Regions from separate parts of the Streptomyces sp. NBC_00009 genome, predicted to be linked through region 1. Evidence: riboswitches for the same ligand, from Rfam matches in the RefSeq annotation. Region 1 holds a riboswitch; each other region holds the start of a gene.
What was found. Region 1 has a riboswitch for thiamine pyrophosphate ahead of thiO (glycine oxidase ThiO). Riboswitches for the same ligand answer to the same signal wherever they lie in the genome.
Positions count from the first base shown of each region.

Region 2: linked by a shared signal. The riboswitch ahead of thiC (phosphomethylpyrimidine synthase ThiC) and the one ahead of thiO (glycine oxidase ThiO) in region 1 are both predicted to bind thiamine pyrophosphate.
Region 3: linked by a shared signal. The riboswitch ahead of OHA58_RS09500 (thiamine ABC transporter substrate binding subunit) and the one ahead of thiO (glycine oxidase ThiO) in region 1 are both predicted to bind thiamine pyrophosphate.

Region 1 covers NZ_CP108312.1:5,887,962-5,893,982, forward strand. The annotation lists gene pknB (Stk1 family PASTA domain-containing Ser/Thr kinase) at 1-472, opposite strand, end outside; gene OHA58_RS26560 (thiazole synthase) at 567-1,361, opposite strand; gene thiS (sulfur carrier protein ThiS) at 1,366-1,581, opposite strand; gene thiO (glycine oxidase ThiO) at 1,578-2,762, opposite strand; TPP riboswitch at 2,760-2,873, opposite strand; gene OHA58_RS26575 (hypothetical protein) at 2,926-3,270, shown strand; gene OHA58_RS26580 (NAD(P)/FAD-dependent oxidoreductase) at 3,387-4,622, shown strand; gene OHA58_RS26585 (Rv2175c family DNA-binding protein) at 4,697-5,062, shown strand; gene thiE (thiamine phosphate synthase) at 5,141-5,788, shown strand; gene metF (methylenetetrahydrofolate reductase [NAD(P)H]) at 5,875-6,021, shown strand, end outside.
Region 2 covers NZ_CP108312.1:3,988,657-3,994,677, forward strand. The annotation lists gene OHA58_RS17995 (cupin domain-containing protein) at 1-59, shown strand, start outside; gene OHA58_RS18000 (DUF5326 family protein) at 204-416, shown strand; gene OHA58_RS18005 (IclR family transcriptional regulator) at 770-1,483, shown strand; gene OHA58_RS18010 (SsgA family sporulation/cell division regulator) at 1,584-2,045, shown strand; gene OHA58_RS18015 (YibE/F family protein) at 2,125-3,477, opposite strand; TPP riboswitch at 3,549-3,705, shown strand; gene thiC (phosphomethylpyrimidine synthase ThiC) at 3,698-5,482, shown strand; gene OHA58_RS18025 (hypothetical protein) at 5,736-6,021, opposite strand, start outside.
Region 3 covers NZ_CP108312.1:2,149,932-2,155,952, reverse strand. The annotation lists gene pyrH (UMP kinase) at 1-264, shown strand, start outside; gene frr (ribosome recycling factor) at 392-949, shown strand; gene OHA58_RS09510 (phosphatidate cytidylyltransferase) at 957-2,216, shown strand; gene rlmN (23S rRNA (adenine(2503)-C(2))-methyltransferase RlmN) at 2,319-3,425, shown strand; TPP riboswitch at 3,450-3,555, shown strand; gene OHA58_RS09500 (thiamine ABC transporter substrate binding subunit) at 3,635-4,720, shown strand; gene OHA58_RS09495 (ABC transporter permease) at 4,876-6,021, shown strand, end outside.

The DNA of each region.
Region 1 (6,021 bases):
CCACCTTCACGCGGCCGTCGTCCCCTATGAGGACGTTCTCCGGCTTCATGTCGCGGTGCACGAATCCCGCGCGGTGCGCGGCGCCGAGCGCGGCGAGGACCGGCTCCAGGATGTCGAGCGCGGCGCGCGGCCGCAGTGCCCCGCGGTCCCTCAGGACGTCCCGCAGGGTGCAGCCCGCGACGTACTCCATCGCCAGATAGACGTACTGGCCGTCCGCGCCCTGGTCGAAGACCCCGACCACATTCGGGTGGGAGAGCCGGGCGACGGACTTGGCCTCGCGGATGAAACGCTCGACGAACGAGACGTCGGCGGCGAGGGCCGGGTGCATCACTTTGAGCGCGAGCACGCGGTCGAGGCGGGTGTCCACGGCCCTGTAGACCGTGGCCATCCCGCCGACCGCGATGCGTGCGTCGACGCGGTACCGGCCGTCGAGCACCTGCCCGACGAGAGGGTCCTGAAGGGTCGTGTCCACGCAGGTGAGTGTACGAGCCGCCGCCGACACCCGGCTCCGCAGTCGTCCGCAAGCGGCCGTACTGCAGCAGAGCTGTAACCGTGCTGTACGGCCCTCAGAACGCGGGCCGCTCCGGGTCGAGCCTGGCCATCCCGGACACGGGCGAGGAGGCCTCGGCGAAGTGCCTGCGGGGGATACGGCCCGCCCGGAACGCCAGCCGCCCCGCCTCGACCGCGTGCCGCATGCCCTCCGCCATCAGGGTCGGCTCCTGCGCGCGGGTGACCGCCGAGGCGAGCATCACACCGGCGCACCCCAGCTCCATCGCCAGCGCCGCGTCGGACGCCGTCCCGGCACCCGCGTCCAGGATCACCGGCACGCGCGCGTGCTCGGTGATCAGCTGGAAGTTGTGCGGGTTGCGGATACCGAGCCCGGAGCCGATGGGGGAGCCGAGCGGCATGACCGCGGCACAGCCCACGTCCTCCAGCTTCCGCGCGAGCACCGGGTCGTCGTTCGTGTACGGCAGCACGGTGAAGCCGTCGTCGACGAGGATCTCCGCCGCGTCCAGGAGCTCGATCGGGTCGGGCAGCAGGGTGCGCTCGTCCGCGATGACCTCCAGCTTGACCAGGTCGGTGCCGAGCGCCTCGCGCGCGAGGCGGGCGGTCAGGACGGCCTCACCGGCGGTGAAACAGCCCGCCGTGTTCGGCAGCACCTGGATCCCCAGCTTCTCCAGTACGGAGAGCACGGAGCCCTGCACGCTCGCGTCCACACGCCGCATCGCGACGGTCGTCAGCTCCGTGCCGGACGCGACGAGGGAGCGTTCCAGGACATCGAGGCTGGGCGCCCCGCCCGTGCCCATGATCAGCCGGGACGAGAAGGACGTACCGCCGATGACCAAGGAGTCGTCAGCCATGGGTTCAGCCTCCCTGGACCGCGGTGAGGACCTCGACGCGGTCCCCGTCCGTGAGTGCGGTGACGGCCCACTGGGTGCGCGGGACGACGGTTTCGTTGAGTGCGGCGGCGACACCGGACGGCGCGCTGGTCAGCGCGGAGACGAGGGCGTCGAGCGTGGTGCCCGGGGCGACCTGGCGGCCCTCGCCGTTCACGGATACGTGGGTGACGGACACGGTCATACGGACTGCTCCACAGAGACGGGTGCGGGGACGGCGTCGAAGCGCCGCGGGGTGAAGGGGCGGGCCACTTCGGGGAGTTCGCCGGTGGCGAGCGCGTGGGCCATGGAGTCGCCGGTGACCGGCGTGAGCAGCACGCCGTTGCGGTAGTGGCCGGTGGCGAGCAGCAGGCCCGTCAGCGCGGTCGGGCCGAGGATCGGGGCGTTGTCGGGGGAGCAGGGGCGCAGGCCCGCGCGGGTCTCCGTGAGCGGCAGCTCCGTGATGCCGGGCACCAGCTCGTGGGCGTCGCGCAGCAGCTCGTAGACGCCGCCCGCGGTGACCGTCGTGTCCCAGCCGAGCTCCTCACTGGTGGCTCCGACGACGAGCTCGCCGTTGACCCGGGGCACCAGGTAGAGGTTGCCGCCGCGTACGACGGCGCGCACGGTGCGGCTCAGGAACGGCGCGTACGCCTTCGGCACGGTCAGGCGCAGTACCTGCCCCTTCACCGGGCGCACCGGCGGCAGCACGTCGTCCGGGACCCCGGCGAGCCTGCCGCTGAGGCTGCCGCCGGCGAGGACGACCTGGTCCGCGTCGAGCCCGGTGCCGTCGGCGAGGACCACGCCGCGCGCGCCCTCGCGGACGACTGTCAGCCGCTCGGCCCACTGCCGGTGGAACTGCACCCCGGCCAGCTCGCAGGCCGCGACAAGGGCCTTCGCGAGGCGTCTCGGGTCGATCTGGTGGTCACCGTCGACGCGCAGGCCGCCCCGCACGGACGGGGCCAGCATCGGTTCGAGGCGCCGGCACTCACGGCCCGACAGCCACTCCGAGTCCAGGCCCGACTTGTGCTGGAGGGCGTGCAGTTCCCGAAGGTGTGCGCGGTCGTCCGAGTCGAGCGCGACGGCGAGGGTGCCGCACGCGCGGTAGCCGAGGTCGAGCCCGGTGGCCTCGGAGAGCTCGGCCGCGAACGCCGGATAGCGGCGCGCGGACTCCACGTTGAGGCCGAGGAGGGTCTGTTCGGCTTCTCCGTAGTGCAGTTCGGTGACGGCGGCGAGCATCCCGGCCGCCACCTGAGCGGCCCCGCCGCCCGGTTCGGGGTCCACGACCGCGGTGCGCAGCCCGCGCTGCGCGGCCCGCCACGCGGTGACGAGACCGATGATCCCGCCGCCCACGATCAGGACGTCGGAGCCTTCTGAAGTACGCGACATGGGCGTCCAGCCCCTCCCTTCGCCGGCATGACCCGGATCAGGTTCGTACGGTCGGAGGCCGTCCCAGCCTCCCTCTCAGCCCGGTACGTCCGGGCTCCCGCGAGTGCTTTACGGTGACCACCCTAAACCGTCCCCGCGACCCTCAGTAAGGGAGCCCGCCCGCATGGCCCGCTCGCTCGACGGACTCGTACTCGCCCCGGTCGCCGACCAGGCTCCAGGTCAGGTGGGTACGCGGACGCGGTTCACGTACCACGAGGAGGACGGCCGGATCTGGGCCGAGTACGCGGGCGGGGACGTGGTGCGCGGCCACCTCGTGGGCACCCGTGAGGGCGACCGGATCGACTTCAGGTACGTACAGCTGAAGACGGACGCGACGACCTCCTCCGGGCACTGTGTCTCGCTCGTCGTGGACCTTCCCGACGGGCGGGTGCGGCTGGACGAGACGTGGGAGTGGGAGTCGCAGGCGGGCAGCGGGACGAGCGTCGTCGAAGAGGTCCCCGGCGCCTGACGGCGGGAGCGCGGGCGGCCGGAGCGGTCAAACCGGCGGCCGGTGTGGAAGACGTCACGGGACCGGAGTGCCGCGGCCCGCTGACTGACTGAACGTCAGGTGCATATGGTGATCCGGTGAGCGAGCAGACCCAGAACCAGGCACCGGTGCCCCAGGCAGGGCGGCACGTCGTCATCGTCGGCGCCGGGATGGCGGGGGTCCAGACCGCCGTGGCCCTGCGCGAACAGGGCTTCACCGGCGCTGTCACGCTGATCGGCGCTGAACCCCACCAGCCGTACGACCGGCCCCCGCTGTCCAAGGCCGTCCTGCTCGGCAAGGCCGAGGGGTCCGCCTTCGACGTCGACTTCGAAGCACTCGACATCACGCTCGAACTGGGCCGCGAGGTCACCGGCGTACGTCCCGCCGAGCACACCCTCGACACCGCCACCGGACCCGCCCCCTACGACGTCCTCGTCCTCGCGACCGGCGCCGAACCCATCAGGCTGCCCGGTACGGAGGACATCCAGGGCGTCCATCTGCTGCGCACGCTCGACGACGCCGAACGCCTGCGCCCCGTCCTCGCCGCGCAGCGCGACATCGTCGTCGTGGGCGCGGGCTGGATCGGCGCCGAGTTCGCCACCGCGGCCCGCGAGGCCGGATGCGCGGTCACCGTCGTCGAGGCGGCCGAGCGGCCGCTCGCCGGGGCGCTGCCCGAGGAGGTCGCCGCCCCCATGGCCGCCTGGTACGCGGACGCCGGGGCGGAACTGCGCACCCACGCGCGCGTGGAGCACGTCGAACCCGGTGCCGTCCTCCTCGACGACGGCACCCGGGTGCCCGCCGGAGCCGTGGTCGTCGGCATCGGGGCCCGCCCCGCCACCGGCTGGCTCACCGGCTCCGGCATCACGCTCGGCGCCCACAGCGAGGTCGTGGCGGACGACCGCCTGCGCACCTCCGAGCCCGATGTGTACGCGGTCGGTGACTGCTCGTCCTTCCCTTCGGGCCGGTACGGCGAGCGCCTGATGGTCCACCACTGGGACAACGCGCTCCAGGGCCCCCGCACGGTCGCCGCCAACATCATCGGCGAGAGCCCGGCGACGTACGACCCGGTGCCGTACTTCTGGTCGGAGCAGTTCGGTCGCTTCGTGCAGTACGCCGGGCATCACGCGGCAGCCGACACCACCGTGTGGCGCGGCGATCCGCAGGGCGCGTCCTGGAGTGTGTGCTGGCTGCGCGAGAGCCGTCTCGTTGCCGTCCTCGCCGTGGGCCGCCCGCGTGACCTGGCGCAAGGGCGCAAGCTCATCGAGTCGGGCGTCCCGCTGGACCCGCAGGTCATCAGCGACCCGGCCCGTCCCCTGAAGGCCGCCGTCGTGTAACCGCCCCGCGCGGGCGAGGGGCCTTTTGCGCGGCCGCGTTTCCCACTGTCAGTCCGGGATGGCACGCTTGTCCTGTGACCGAGATTGACGCAAAGATCGATGCTCTCGTCCCCGAGTGGCTCACCCTCCCCGACATCGCCGAGCAGTTCGGCGTGGAGGTGACGCGTGTGCGGCAGCTGGTGAAGGAAGGCCAGGTGATCGCCGTACGCCGCGGTGAGAACAGGGCGCTGCACGTGCCCGCCGCCTTCATCGACGGCGACAAGGTCGTCAAGGGCCTCACCGGGACGCTGACCCTGCTCAGGGACGACGGCTTCAACGACGAAGAGATGCTCGAGTGGCTCTTCACCTCCGACCCGACCCTGCCGGGCACCCCCGCGCAGGCGCTGAGCGAGAATCGCGGCACGGAGGTGAAGCGCCGCGCCCAGGCGCTCGCCGTCTGACCTGACAACCGTCCGGCGTGCGGGCCGCGCTCACCGCGGCCCGCGCGCCACCGACCACGGGGGGACTCACCCATGGCCATGGCCGCCACGCAGCGCGCCCAGCTCGCCGACGCCCGGCTGTACCTGTGCACGGATGCCCGCAAGCGCCAGGGCGACCTCCCCGAGTTCCTCGACGCCGTCCTGGCGAACGGCGTGGACATCGTGCAGCTGCGCGACAAGGGCATGGAGGCGGGCGAGGAGCTGGAACACCTGGCCGTCCTCGCCGACGCCGCCGCCCGCCACGGCAAGCTGTTCGCGGTCAACGACCGGGCGGACGTCGCCCACGCCGCCGGCGCCGACGTCCTGCACCTGGGCCAGGGCGACCTGCCGGTCGCGGCCGCCCGCGCCATCCTCGGCGAGGACGTCCTGATCGGCCGCTCCACGCACGCCGACACGGAGGCCGCCGCGGCCGCCGTCCAGGACGGCGTGGACTACTTCTGCACCGGCCCCTGCTGGCCGACCCCCACCAAGCCCGGCCGGTACGCGCCCGGCCTCGACCTGGTGCGTTACACGGCCTCGCTCGGCACGGACCGCCCCTGGTTCGCGATCGGCGGCATCGACGCGGGGAACCTGGACGAGGTGCTCGAAGCGGGCGCCCGCCGCGTCGTCGTCGTCCGCGCCATCACCGAGGCGGACGACCCGGGCGCGGCCGCGGCCGACTTCGCGAAGCGGCTGCGTACGGCCTGACCCGCCCGGCCGCGCTCCGCCAGGACATGTGTCCGCAGGGTGGACGGGGATTAGGGACAGGGCGCTCCCGTGGCTAACCTGCCCATATGGCCCTTGGCACCGCTTCCACCAGGACTGATCGCGCACGCACCGTGCGCGACATGCTCGCGACCGGCAAGACGACCTTCTCGTTCGAGTTCTCGGCGCCGAAGACCCCGAAGGGTGAGCGGAACCTCTGGAACGCGCTGCGCCGG
Region 2 (6,021 bases), 1.9 Mb from region 1:
TCCATCACATCAGCGAGGACCTGCGGGTTCTGGTGGTGTTCTCTCCGCCTGAGAGCTGACGGCGGATCTCGGGGTTCCCTAGGGGGTCGCTCAGGGGACGACAAGGGGTCCGCGGCCCCCACGGAGCGCCTCGGCGTGCCAGCATCGAATGCAGAAGCCGTATCGAAGCGGTACGGCTCGGGAGAGAGGTAAGGACGATGGCAGTGCGAGAGATCTTCGCGGGCATGCCGTGGTGGGTTAAGTGGGTCGCGGTGCCGGTCATCGCCCTGGTCGTCTTCGGCGGGCTGATAGCCAGCGTCGTGGGTTTCGTGATCGGTCTGCTCTTCAAGGTGCTGGTCTTCGTGGCCCTGGTCGGTGGACTCATCTACGTCGTACGGAAGTTCATCATGGGCTCGTCCTCGCGCAGCGACTGGTAGCACCGGGCAACGGTTCGCTCGCGCGGGGGAAGTTTCCCCGCGCGGCCCTCTCGAAGTGGTGGCCAGGGCTAGAGTCCGGAACTCGACGGCCGCACCCCCGTGATTCCCGAGAAGCGGGGGGACCCCACGCGCTTCGGGAGTGAACCTTGGCCACGGCTGAACCGCTTTCCGCCGCCCCGTTGTCTGCCGACATCACGTCCCCCGACACCATGTCTGCCGACGCCATGTCCGCACACGCGGTGGCCCCACCCCACGGCTGTCGCACGCATACCTACGACGACGCCCAGGCCGAGGCTCACCCCGAGAGCCCGGCCGGCGCCCCGCCCACCCTCATCGGTTCCGTCCAGCGCGCGATGCGCCTTCTCGAGGCCGTCGCGTCGCACGTAGAGGGAGCGCCGGCCAAGCAGCTCGCCCGGGAGGCCGGCCTCGCGCTTCCCACGGCGTACCACCTGCTGCGCACGCTCGCCCACGAGGGCTATCTCCGCAAGGAGAAGGGCCTCTTCGTCCTGGGGGCGGCGGCCGAGCGGCTGAGTAACAGCGGAGCGCAGCAGAATCGTCGCGGCATGATCACCGACGCCCTGCAGCACTGGCGCGACGCCATCGGCGTCCCGGTGTACTTCTCGGTCTACCGCGAGGGCGAGATCGAAGTCGTGGCCGTCGCCGACACGCCCGGGAATCCCGCGGTCGCCGAATGGGCCGACTTCCGCGAGACGGGGCACGCCCACGCGATCGGCCAGTGCCTCCTCGCCCAGCTCGACGACGAGAGCCGACGCGATCACCTCGACCGCTATCCCGCGTATTCGATCACCCCGTACACGGTGCGCGACGACCGCGCGCTGCTGCGGCGGCTGAACGGGCAGGGGCGGATGCAGCCGGTCGTGGAGCGTCAGGAGTACGCGTTGGGCACGGTCTGCGCCGCGTTTCCCATCACCGTCGGGTCCACCGCGGCGACGATGGCGGTCTCCCTCCCGTCTCATCAGGCCGGTCGTCTGCTGTCCGCGGCCCGGCAGTTGCAGAACGAAGTCGGGAAACTCGTGGGGACACTCGCCTTCTCTATCAGCATCTGAAAACTCACTCCTTGTGATCCCGCATGTACGTTAAGCAAGATGCGAAGGGTGCCGGGAAGGCTATTCCCGGCCGATCGACGGCAAATTGACGGGGTAGGCGATGCGCGAGTCGGTACAGGCAGTACAAGCAGAGGTCATGATGAGCTTCCTCGTCTCCGAGGAACTCTCGTTCCGCATCCCGGTGGAGTTGCGGTATGCCGCCGCTGATCCCTACGCCGTGCGGCTGACCTTCCACCTCCCCGGGGACGCCCCGGTGACCTGGGCCTTCGGTAGAGAGCTCCTGGTGGACGGGGTGGCCGGTCCCTGCGGCGACGGCGATGTGCGCATCGAGCCGGTGGAACTGGCGGGCAGCCCGGGCGAGATGCCGGGCGAGGTGCACATCCGGCTCCAAGTGGGTGGTGACCAGGCGCTGTTCCGGGCGGGCGTCGCTCCCCTCGTCGCCTTCCTCGACCGCACCGACAAGCTCGTCCCGCTCGGCCAGGAGCGGGCACTCGCCGACTTCGAGACGCATCTCGACGAGGCACTCGACCGGATTCTCGCCGAGGAGCAGAGCGCGGGCTGACGGGCTCCAGGAGTCCGCGGACGATCAACTGATGTAACGCTTCAGCAGACCGGCGCCCTCGGGGTGCCCTCGCAGGGGTTCAGCGCTTCCGACGCCGGCCCCTTCCTCCGCGTGCCGGACCGGCCGCGGCAGCGGACGGGGATCCCGGTCGGTCGGCGGAGACCACCAGAGCCGCGAGCGCGGTCGTCACCGGCACCGAGGCGACCAGCCCGATCGAGCCCACCAGAGTCCGCACGATCTCCACGGCCACCAGTTCACTGTTGGCCACGGTGCCCACACTGCTCTGCGCGATAGAGAAGAGCAGCAACAGCGGCAGTGCCGCGCCCGCGTACGCCAGCACAAGCGTGTTGACCACGGACGCGATGTGGTCGCGGCCGATCCGGATGCCCGCGCGGTACAGACCGCGCCGCCCCATCGTCGGGTCCGCCTGATGCAGCTCCCACACCGCCGACGTCTGCGTGACCGTCACATCGTCGAGCACACCGAGCGAACCGATGATGACGCCGGCGAGCAGCAGACCACTCATGTCGATGGACGGGTAAAGACCGTGGATCAGGCCCGTGTTGTCGTCCGTGTTGCCGGTCAGCGCCGCCCAGCCGATGAACAGCGAGCCGAGCAGACCGATCAGGACCAGCGACACCAGCGTGCCGAGCACCGCGACCGACGTCCGGGCCGTCAGACCGTGACACAGGTAGAGCGCGATCAGCATGATGGCGCTCGCCCCGACCACCGCCACCACCAGCGGATTCGAGCCCTGAAGGATCGCGGGCAGGATGAAGAAGGTCAGCACCATGAAGCTGATCGCCAGCGCGACGAGCGCCATGACGCCCCGCAGCCGGCCCACGACGACCACGGCCAGCGCGAAGATCCCGGCCAGCAGTGCCATCGGGAGCCTGCGGTTCACATCGGTGACGGAGTACTGAAGTTCCTTGGGCGCGTCGGGCGCGTAGGCCACGATCACCTTCTGGCCCTCGTGCAACTGCCGTGGTGAGTCCGGCTGCACGATCTCCGTGAACGTACGGCCGGTGTCCTTGCCGCTGTCGACGCGGACGGTTGCCTTCTCGCATGTGCCCTTCGCCTGCTGCTCGGCGGACTGGCCCTCGGCGGTGGATGTATCGCCGGTGGGGGTCTCGCCCGAGGCGTTCACGGACTTGCAGTCGACCTTGTCGACGCGAGTGACGGTGCCCTGCTGGGTCTGCCGGTCGAAGCCGACGCCCGTACGGGCATGGGAGGGGGCGCCGCCGGGCCAGAGCACCACGAGGCCGACGACGACCGCCACGGAGAACGGGATGAGCACCGCGGCGATGACCTTGCGCAGATGCTTGGAAACAGGCGCGGCAGGGCCGTGACTGTGGGAGTGCCCGTGCCCTCCGCCCCCCTGGTCATGGGGCGGATGCGGCGGCGGGGGCGGGGGCTGCTGCGTGCTGGTCACCGCCCGATCATCGCAAGAACGGCAGGGGCCCTCTGTTCAGCACGCCAGAAATGACGCTAGCGTGGGGGCACCTTTGCACACGCGGGAGCTCGGAGCACCGGGCTGAGAGGGCGCTGACCTCCGCTTCGGCGATGTTTCACATGAAACATCGCCCGACGGAAGCCGCTGCGTCGACCGCCGAACCTGTTACCGGGTAATGCCGGCGTAGGGAGTAGGTCTCATGACCACATCGGACGCACGCACGCCTGCCTCCAACCTGTCCGCAGAGACGGGCGAGGCCGGGAAGTCCATCGGCTGGCACAAGGGGTACGTCACGGGCTCACGCCCCGACCTCCAGGTGCCGGTCCGCCAGGTGCACCTCACCAACGGCACGGCGGTCACGCTCTACGACACGTCCGGGCCGTACACCGATCCGAGTGTCGACACCGACGTCCGCAGGGGCCTCGCGCCGCTGCGGGAGAACTGGATCATCAGCCGTGGCGACACCGAGGAGTATGCGGGCCGCCCGGTCCGCCCCGAGGACGACGGCATCAAGCACACTTCGCCGCGCGGCGGTCTGCGCAACCTCGACGCGGTCTTCCCCGGCCGCCCCCGCCAGCCTCGTCGCGGGCGTGACGGCCAGGCGGTGACCCAACTCGCGTACGCCAGGCGCGGGGAGGTCACGCCCGAGATGGAGTACGTGGCCATCCGGGAGAACGTGGAGCCGGAGGTCCTCCGCGAGGAGATCGCCGCGGGCCGCGCGGTCCTGCCGGCCAACGTCAACCACCCGGAGATCGAGCCGATGATCATCGGCAAGCGGTTCCTGGTGAAGGTCAACGCCAACATCGGCAACTCCGCGGTCACTTCGTCCATCGAGGAGGAGGTGGAGAAGATGACATGGGCGACCCGCTGGGGCGCCGACACCGTCATGGACCTCTCCACCGGCCGCAACATCCACACCACGCGCGAATGGGTCCTGCGCAACTCCCCCGTCCCGATCGGCACGGTCCCGCTCTACCAGGCGCTGGAGAAGGTCGACGGCCGCGCCGAGGAGCTGACCTGGGAGATCTACAAGGACACGGTCATCGAGCAGGCCGAGCAGGGCGTGGACTACATGACGGTCCACGCGGGCGTGCGGCTGCCGTACGTCCCGCTCACCGCCAACCGCAAGACGGGCATCGTCTCGCGCGGCGGTTCGATCATGGCCGCCTGGTGCCTGGCGCACCACAAGGAGAGCTTCCTCTACGAGAATTTCGCGGAGCTCTGCGAGATCCTCGCGGCGTACGACGTCACGTACTCGCTGGGCGACGGCCTGCGGCCGGGCTCGATCGCGGACGCCAACGACGAAGCGCAGTTCGCCGAGCTGAAGACGCTCGGGGAGCTCAACACGATCGCGAAGAGCTTCAACGTCCAGACGATGATCGAGGGCCCCGGGCACGTCCCGATGCACAAGATCAAGGAGAACATCGACCTTCAGCAGGAGGTGTGCGAGGAGGCGCCCTTCTACACACTCGGCCCGCTGACGACCGACATCGCCCCTGCGTACGACCACATCACCTCCGGCATCGGAGCCGCGATGATCGCGTGGTGGGGCACGGCGATGCTCTGCTACGTCACGCCCAAGGAGCACCTGGGCCTGCCCAACCGTGACGACGTGAAGACCGGCGTCATCACCTACAAGATCGCGGCCCACGCGGCGGACCTGGCCAAGGGACACCCGGGTGCCCAGGAGTGGGACGACGCCCTCTCCGACGCGCGCTTCGAGTTCCGCTGGGAGGACCAGTTCAATCTGGCCCTCGACCCGGACACGGCAAGGGAGTTCCACGACGAGACGCTCCCGGCCGAGCCCGCGAAGACGGCCCACTTCTGCTCCATGTGCGGTCCGAAGTTCTGCTCGATGAAGATCTCCCAGGACATCCGCCGCCAGCACGGCGGTACCAAGAGCGAGATCGAGGAGGGCATGGCGGAGAAGTCCAAGGAGTTCGCCGCCGCGGGCAACCGGGTCTATCTGCCGATCGCGGACTGACCTCGCCCGCGCGCCCACAGGCGCCGCGCGCTGTCCACCGGTCGCCCTTCGCGGCCGGTGGACAGGGTGTTCCGGGACCAGGCCTGGCAGGCCCCAGGGCCTCTTGTTTGGAGCGGGCTGGGCTCGCGGGGTCTGGCACGCGTAACTGCGGCGTTGCCGTCAATCACCGACTCCCCCGAGCTCTCGGCTGCGCTCGAGCAGGGGGACCCCCATGACCCCGCTCCCTGATCCAGCCTGATCCAAACGAAAGACCCTAGTCCGGCTGGTGGTCCGGGCCTCCGAAGTCGGGGCTTGTGAAGTCCGGGCTCGAGTACGTCGGGCGCGGGGCCGCAGGGGAGCCGCTGTCGGTGCCCGGGCTGCTGAACCCGGGCCTGTTGTACCCGAGATGCGGCATGCGGCCCGCGGTTCCGGGGCCGCCCCCGCGGTTGGCGGGGGCCGGCGGTGGTTCCGCGAGGGCCTCCCGGAGGAACGGCAGGATGCCGCGCTCCAGGAGCACCAGGCACCAGGCTTCCCTGGCCCGGTCCACCTCCTCGTTCGAC
Region 3 (6,021 bases), 3.7 Mb from region 1:
CTGCTCATGGGCAAGAACGGGGTGGACGGGGTCTACGACTCCGACCCGAAGACCAACCCCGAGGCCGTGAAGTTCGACGCGCTCAGCTACGGCGAGGTCATCACCCGCGACCTCAAGGTCGCCGACATGACCGCGATCACCCTGTGCCGCGACAACAAGCTGCCCATCCTTGTCTTCGAACTGCTCGCCGAGGGCAATATCGCGCGAGCGGTCAAGGGTGAGAAGATCGGCACGCTCGTGGGCGACCACGGAACGCGGGCCTGACACGACCCCCCCCCGCCAGGGGATGGACAATGTCCTGCCGGTCGGACACCGTGCAGGAAAGACACACGACGCAGCCGGCCGCCCTGGGCGCATGCCGGGCCTCACTCAAGACACGCAGGAGCAAGTGGTGATCGAAGAGACCCTCCTCGAGGCCGAGGAGAAGATGGAGAAGGCCGTCGTGGTCGCCAAGGAGGACTTCGCCGCGATCCGCACCGGCCGTGCGCACCCGGCGATGTTCAACAAGATCGTGGCGGACTACTACGGCGCGCTGACCCCGATCAACCAGTTGGCCTCGTTCTCCGTGCCCGAGCCGCGGATGGCCGTGGTGACCCCGTTCGACAAGAGCGCGCTGCGCAACATCGAGCAGGCGATCCGCGACTCCGACCTCGGCGTCAACCCGAGCAACGACGGCAACATCATCCGTGTGACGTTCCCTGAGCTGACCCAGGACCGCCGCAAGGAGTACATCAAGGTCGCCAAGACCAAGGCCGAGGACTCCAAGATCTCGATCCGCTCCATCCGCCGCAAGGCCAAGGAGACGATCGACAAGCTGGTCAAGGACGGCGAGGTCGGCGAGGACGAGGGCCGCCGGGCCGAGAAGGAGCTCGACGACACCACCGCGAAGTACGTCGCCCAGGTGGACGAGCTGCTCAAGCACAAGGAAGCCGAGCTGCTCGAGGTCTGAGGAATCCGTGAACGACTCTTCCTGGGGAGCGCCGACCGGAGCCGGGTACTGGGGGCCGCCCGACCAGGGGCCTTCCCAGGGGGCTTCCCCGGCGGGTCCCGCGTACGAACAGCATGCGGTTGAGGAGACTCGGCCCATGCCCATCGTGCCCGAAATGCCCGACGTGCCTGCCGGTGGTCGTGACCAGGACGACGATCGGGGGGCTGCTCGGCCGAGCGGTCCCCTGTTCCGCGACGAGTCGCCGGGCGGGACGCAGCACGAGCACCCTCACGGGCCCCGGCACGAGCAGCCGCGCGGGAACTCTCAGTACGAGCAGCCGCGCGGGGCACAGCACGAACCGCAGCATCCGACACAGCATCAGACGCCGTATGTGACGCCGCACGAGGCGCAGCACGAGAGCCGGCAGGAGCCCATGCCAAGCGCCGCACAGCCCGCCCCCGCACCGCCGAAGAAGAGCGCGGGCCGTGACCTTGGGGCAGCCATAGGAGTCGGGGTGGGGCTCGGCGCGGTGATCGTCGCGTCGCTCTTCATCGTCAAGGCCGTGTTCATCGGCGTGATAGCGGTGGCCGTCGTCGTCGGCCTCTGGGAGCTCACCTCGCGGCTCGAGGAGCGCAAGGGCATCAAGGCGCCCCTCGTGCCGCTCGCGATCGGCGGAGCGGCGATGGTCGTCGCCGGATACGTCCGCGGCACCGAGGGCGCCTGGGTGGCGATGGCGCTCACCGCGCTCGCGGTCCTGGTCTGGCGCATGACGGAGCCCCCCGAGGGCTACCTCAGGGACGTCACGGCCGGTGTCTTCGCCGCGTTCTACGTACCGTTCCTCGCGACCTTCGTGGCGCTGATGCTCACCGCGGACGACGGGCCGCAGCGCGTCCTGACGTTCCTGCTGCTCACGGTCGTCAGCGACACCGGCGCGTACGCGATCGGCTGGCGTTTCGGCAAGCACAAGCTCGCCCCGCGCATCAGCCCCGGCAAGACCCGCGAGGGCCTGGTCGGCGCGGTGACGTTCGCGATGGCCGCCGGCGCGCTGTGCATGCAGTTCCTGATCGACGACGGTGCCTGGTGGCAGGGCCTGCTGCTCGGGCTCGCGGTCGCGGCCAGCGCCACGCTCGGCGACCTCGGCGAGTCGATGATCAAGCGCGACCTCGGGATCAAGGACATGGGCACGCTCCTCCCCGGGCACGGCGGGATCATGGACCGCCTCGACTCGCTGCTCCCGACGGCGCCGGTGGTCTGGCTGCTCCTGGTGATCTTTGTCGGCGTCGGCTGACCGACCCGCAAATCCCGGCTGACCTGCGCGGTTTCAGGTGACGGGCTCGTTGTCCACAGGGCGGCGGGCCCGTTGTCGTATGTCTGCGACACTGGAAGGGTTATGCCTAAGCCCGGAGAACTCACTTTCGTTGCCCCGCGCGGAGCCAAGAAGCCGCCGCGGCACCTCGCCGACCTCTCGCCCGCCGAGCGGAAGGAGGCCGTCGCCGCGATCGGTGAGAAGCCGTTCCGCGCCAAGCAGCTGTCGCAGCACTACTTCTCGCGGTTCGCGCACGATCCCGCGGAGTGGACCGACATCCCCGCCGGCTCGCGCGGCAAGCTGCAGGAGGCGCTGCTTCCGGAGCTGATGACGGTCGTCCGGCATCTGTCGACGGACCAGGACACCACCCGCAAGACCCTGTGGCGGCTCTTCGACGGCACGCTCGTCGAGTCCGTACTGATGCGCTACCCGGACCGGGTCACCATGTGCATCAGCTCGCAGGCGGGCTGCGGAATGAACTGCCCGTTCTGCGCCACGGGACAGGCCGGTCTCGACCGGAACCTGTCGACGGGCGAGATCGTGCACCAGATCGTCGACGGCATGCGCGCGCTGCGCGACGGCGAGATCCCGGGCGGCCCGGCGCGCCTGAGCAACATCGTCTTCATGGGCATGGGCGAGCCCCTGGCCAACTACAAGCGGGTCGTCGGCGCCATCCGCGCGCTCACCGACCCCGAGCCGGACGGCGTCGGTCTCTCGCAGCGCGGGATCACCGTCTCGACCGTCGGTCTGGTCCCCGCCATGCACCGGTTCGCCGACGAGGGCCTCAAGTGCCGCCTCGCCGTCTCGCTGCACGCCCCCGACGACGACCTGCGCGACACCCTCGTCCCGGTCAACACGCGCTGGAAGGTCCGCGAGGTCCTCGACGCGGCGTGGGAGTACTCCGAGAAGTCGGGCCGCCGCATCTCGATCGAGTACGCGCTCATCCGGGACATCAACGACCAGGCCTGGCGCGGTGACCGGCTCGGCCGCCTGCTCAAGGGCAAGCGCGTCCACGTCAACCTGATCCCGCTGAACCCGACGCCGGGCTCGAAGTGGACGGCCTCGCGCCCCGAGGACGAGAAGGCGTTCGTCGAGGCCATCGCGGCCCACGGCGTGCCGGTCACCGTCCGCGACACCCGTGGCCAGGAGATCGACGGGGCGTGCGGTCAGCTCGCCGCCACCGAGCGGTAACCTGACTGGCGTACGTACATCTTCATATTCCGACAGGGGAGCGCCACAGCGCTGAGAGTGCGGCATCGGCCGCAGACCCTCTGAACCTTGCCCAGGTCATTCTGGGTAGGAAGTTCGGTCGCCACTCAAGCTGTTGCGCCCTGCCCGGGAATCGTCCGCGATCCCGGGCAGGGCCGCGTCTCTTCCTGGTCACCCAGGAGGGAACTTAAGTGAGCACGATCATCAAGGCCACGGCCGTCGCCGTGGCGGCCGGTCTCGGACTCGTCACGCTCTCCGCGTGCGGGGGGTCCGGCTCCGGCAAGGACTCGGCGGACTCCAAGACCGTCACCCTTGTCAGCCATGACTCGTGGGCCGTATCCAAGAGCGTGCTCAAGGACTTCGAGAAGCGTTCCGGCTACAAGGTCACGGTCCTGAAGGACGGTGACGCGGGCGAGGCCGTGAACAAGGCCATCCTGTCCAAGGACAACCCGCAGGGCGACGTCCTCTTCGGCGTCGACAACACGCTCCTGTCGCGCGCCCTCGACAACGGGCTCTTCCAGCCGTACGAGGCCAAGGGCCTGGACCAGGTGGGGACCGAGTACCAGCTCGACAAGGACAAGCACCGGGTCACCCCGATCGACACCGGCAACATCTGCGTCAACTACGACAAGAAGTACTTCGCCGATCACAAGCTGACGCCGCCCGCCTCGTTCGACGACCTCGCCAAGCCCGCGTACAAGAACCTGCTGGTCACGGAGAACGTGTCGACGTCGTCGCCCGGCCTCGGCTTCCTGCTGGGCAGCGCCGCGCAGTACGGGGACAACGGCTGGCAGGGCTACTGGAAGAAGCTCAAGGCCAACGGCGTGAAGGTCGTCGACGGCTGGGAGCAGGCCTACAACGAGGAGTTCTCGGGCTCCGCCGGTGGCAGGAAGGCGGGCGGCGACCGGCCGCTCGTCGTGTCCTACGCGTCGTCGCCGCCGGCCGAGGCGATCTACTCGGACCCGCAGCCGAAGTCCGCCCCGACCGGGGTCGCGACCGGCACCTGCTTCCGCCAGACCGAGTTCGCGGGCCTGCTGAGCAACGCGAAGAACGAGAAGGGCGGCAAGGCGCTCCTCGACTTCCTGATCGCGAAGCAGTTCCAGCAGGACATGCCGCTGAACATGTTCGTGGACCCGGTGACGAAGGACGCGGCCCTGCCCGCCGACTACGCGAAGTACGACGTCAAGGTCGACGCCCCGAAGACCATGGCCCCGAAGAAGATCGCCGACAACCGTGACGCCTGGGTCAAGTCGTGGACCTCACTCGTACTGAAGTAACGCCCCCCGGAGGACCTCCGGCCGAGCGCCCGGCCAAGCACCCGGCCAAGCACCCGGCCAAGCACCCGGCCAAGCGCCCGGCAAAGCACCTGGTAAAGCCTCCGGCAGAGCCCCGTAAGGGTCGTCGCAGCGGGAGCGCGGCGCGGCTCGGCCTGATGGCCGTGCCCGTCGCGTTCTTCGCGATCTTCTTCGCCTATCCGGTCGCGGCGATCGTCTCCCGCGGCCTGAAGGCGGGCGGCCACTGGCAGTTCGGGCGGATCGCCGACGTGCTCGGGCAGTCCGACATCCGGCACGTCCTGTGGTTCACGACCTGGCAGGCGTTCGCCTCGACCGTGCTCACGCTGCTGATCGCGCTCCCCGGCGCGTACGTCTTCGCGCGCTTCGAGTTCAGGGGCAAGCAGGTTCTGAGGGCCGCCGTCACCGTGCCGTTCGTGCTGCCGACCGTCGTCGTCGGCACGGCGTTCCTGGCGCTGGTCGGCCGCGGCGGGCTGCTCGACGGTCTGTGGGGCGTACGCCTCGACACCACGGTGTGGGCGATCCTGCTCGCCCATGTCTTCTTCAACTACGCCGTCGTCGTGCGCACCGTCGGCGGACTGTGGTCGCAGCTCGACCCGCGGCAGGAGGAGGCCGCCCGGATGCTGGGCGCCTCCCGCTGGACGGCCTGGCGGAAGGTGACGCTGCCCGCGCTCGGGCCCGCCGTCGCGGCCGCCGCGCTGATGGTCTTCCTCTTCACGTTCACGTCGTTCGGCGTGGTCCAGATCCTCGGCGGGCCGACGTTCTCCACTCTTGAGGTGGAGATCTACCGGCAGACCGCGCAGATCTTCGACCTCTCCACGGCGGCCGTCCTCACGATCGTGCAGTTCGCCGCCGTGGGGATCATCCTCGCCGTGCACGCCTGGAGCGTGCGCCGGCGGGAGAGCGCGCTGCGCCTCGTCGACGCGGCGCACACCGCCCGGCGCCCGCGCGGCGCGGGCCAGTGGGCGCTGCTCGCCGGGGTGGTCGCCACGGTCGCGGTGCTGATCCTGCTGCCGCTCGGCGTGCTGATCCAGAGGTCCTTCGAGGGGCTCGACGGCTTCGGGTTCGCCTACTACAAGGCGCTCACCTCGTCCGACAGCGGTGTGTTCCTGGTGCCGCCGATCGAGGCGATCGGGAACTCCCTCACGTACGCGCTCGCCGCCACCGCCATCGCGGTCGTGATCGGCGGACTCGCCGCCGCGGCCCTGACGCGGAGAGCCGGCCGTCTCGTACGGGGCTTCGACGCGCTCCTCATGCTGCCGCTCGGCGTCTCCGCCGTCACCGTC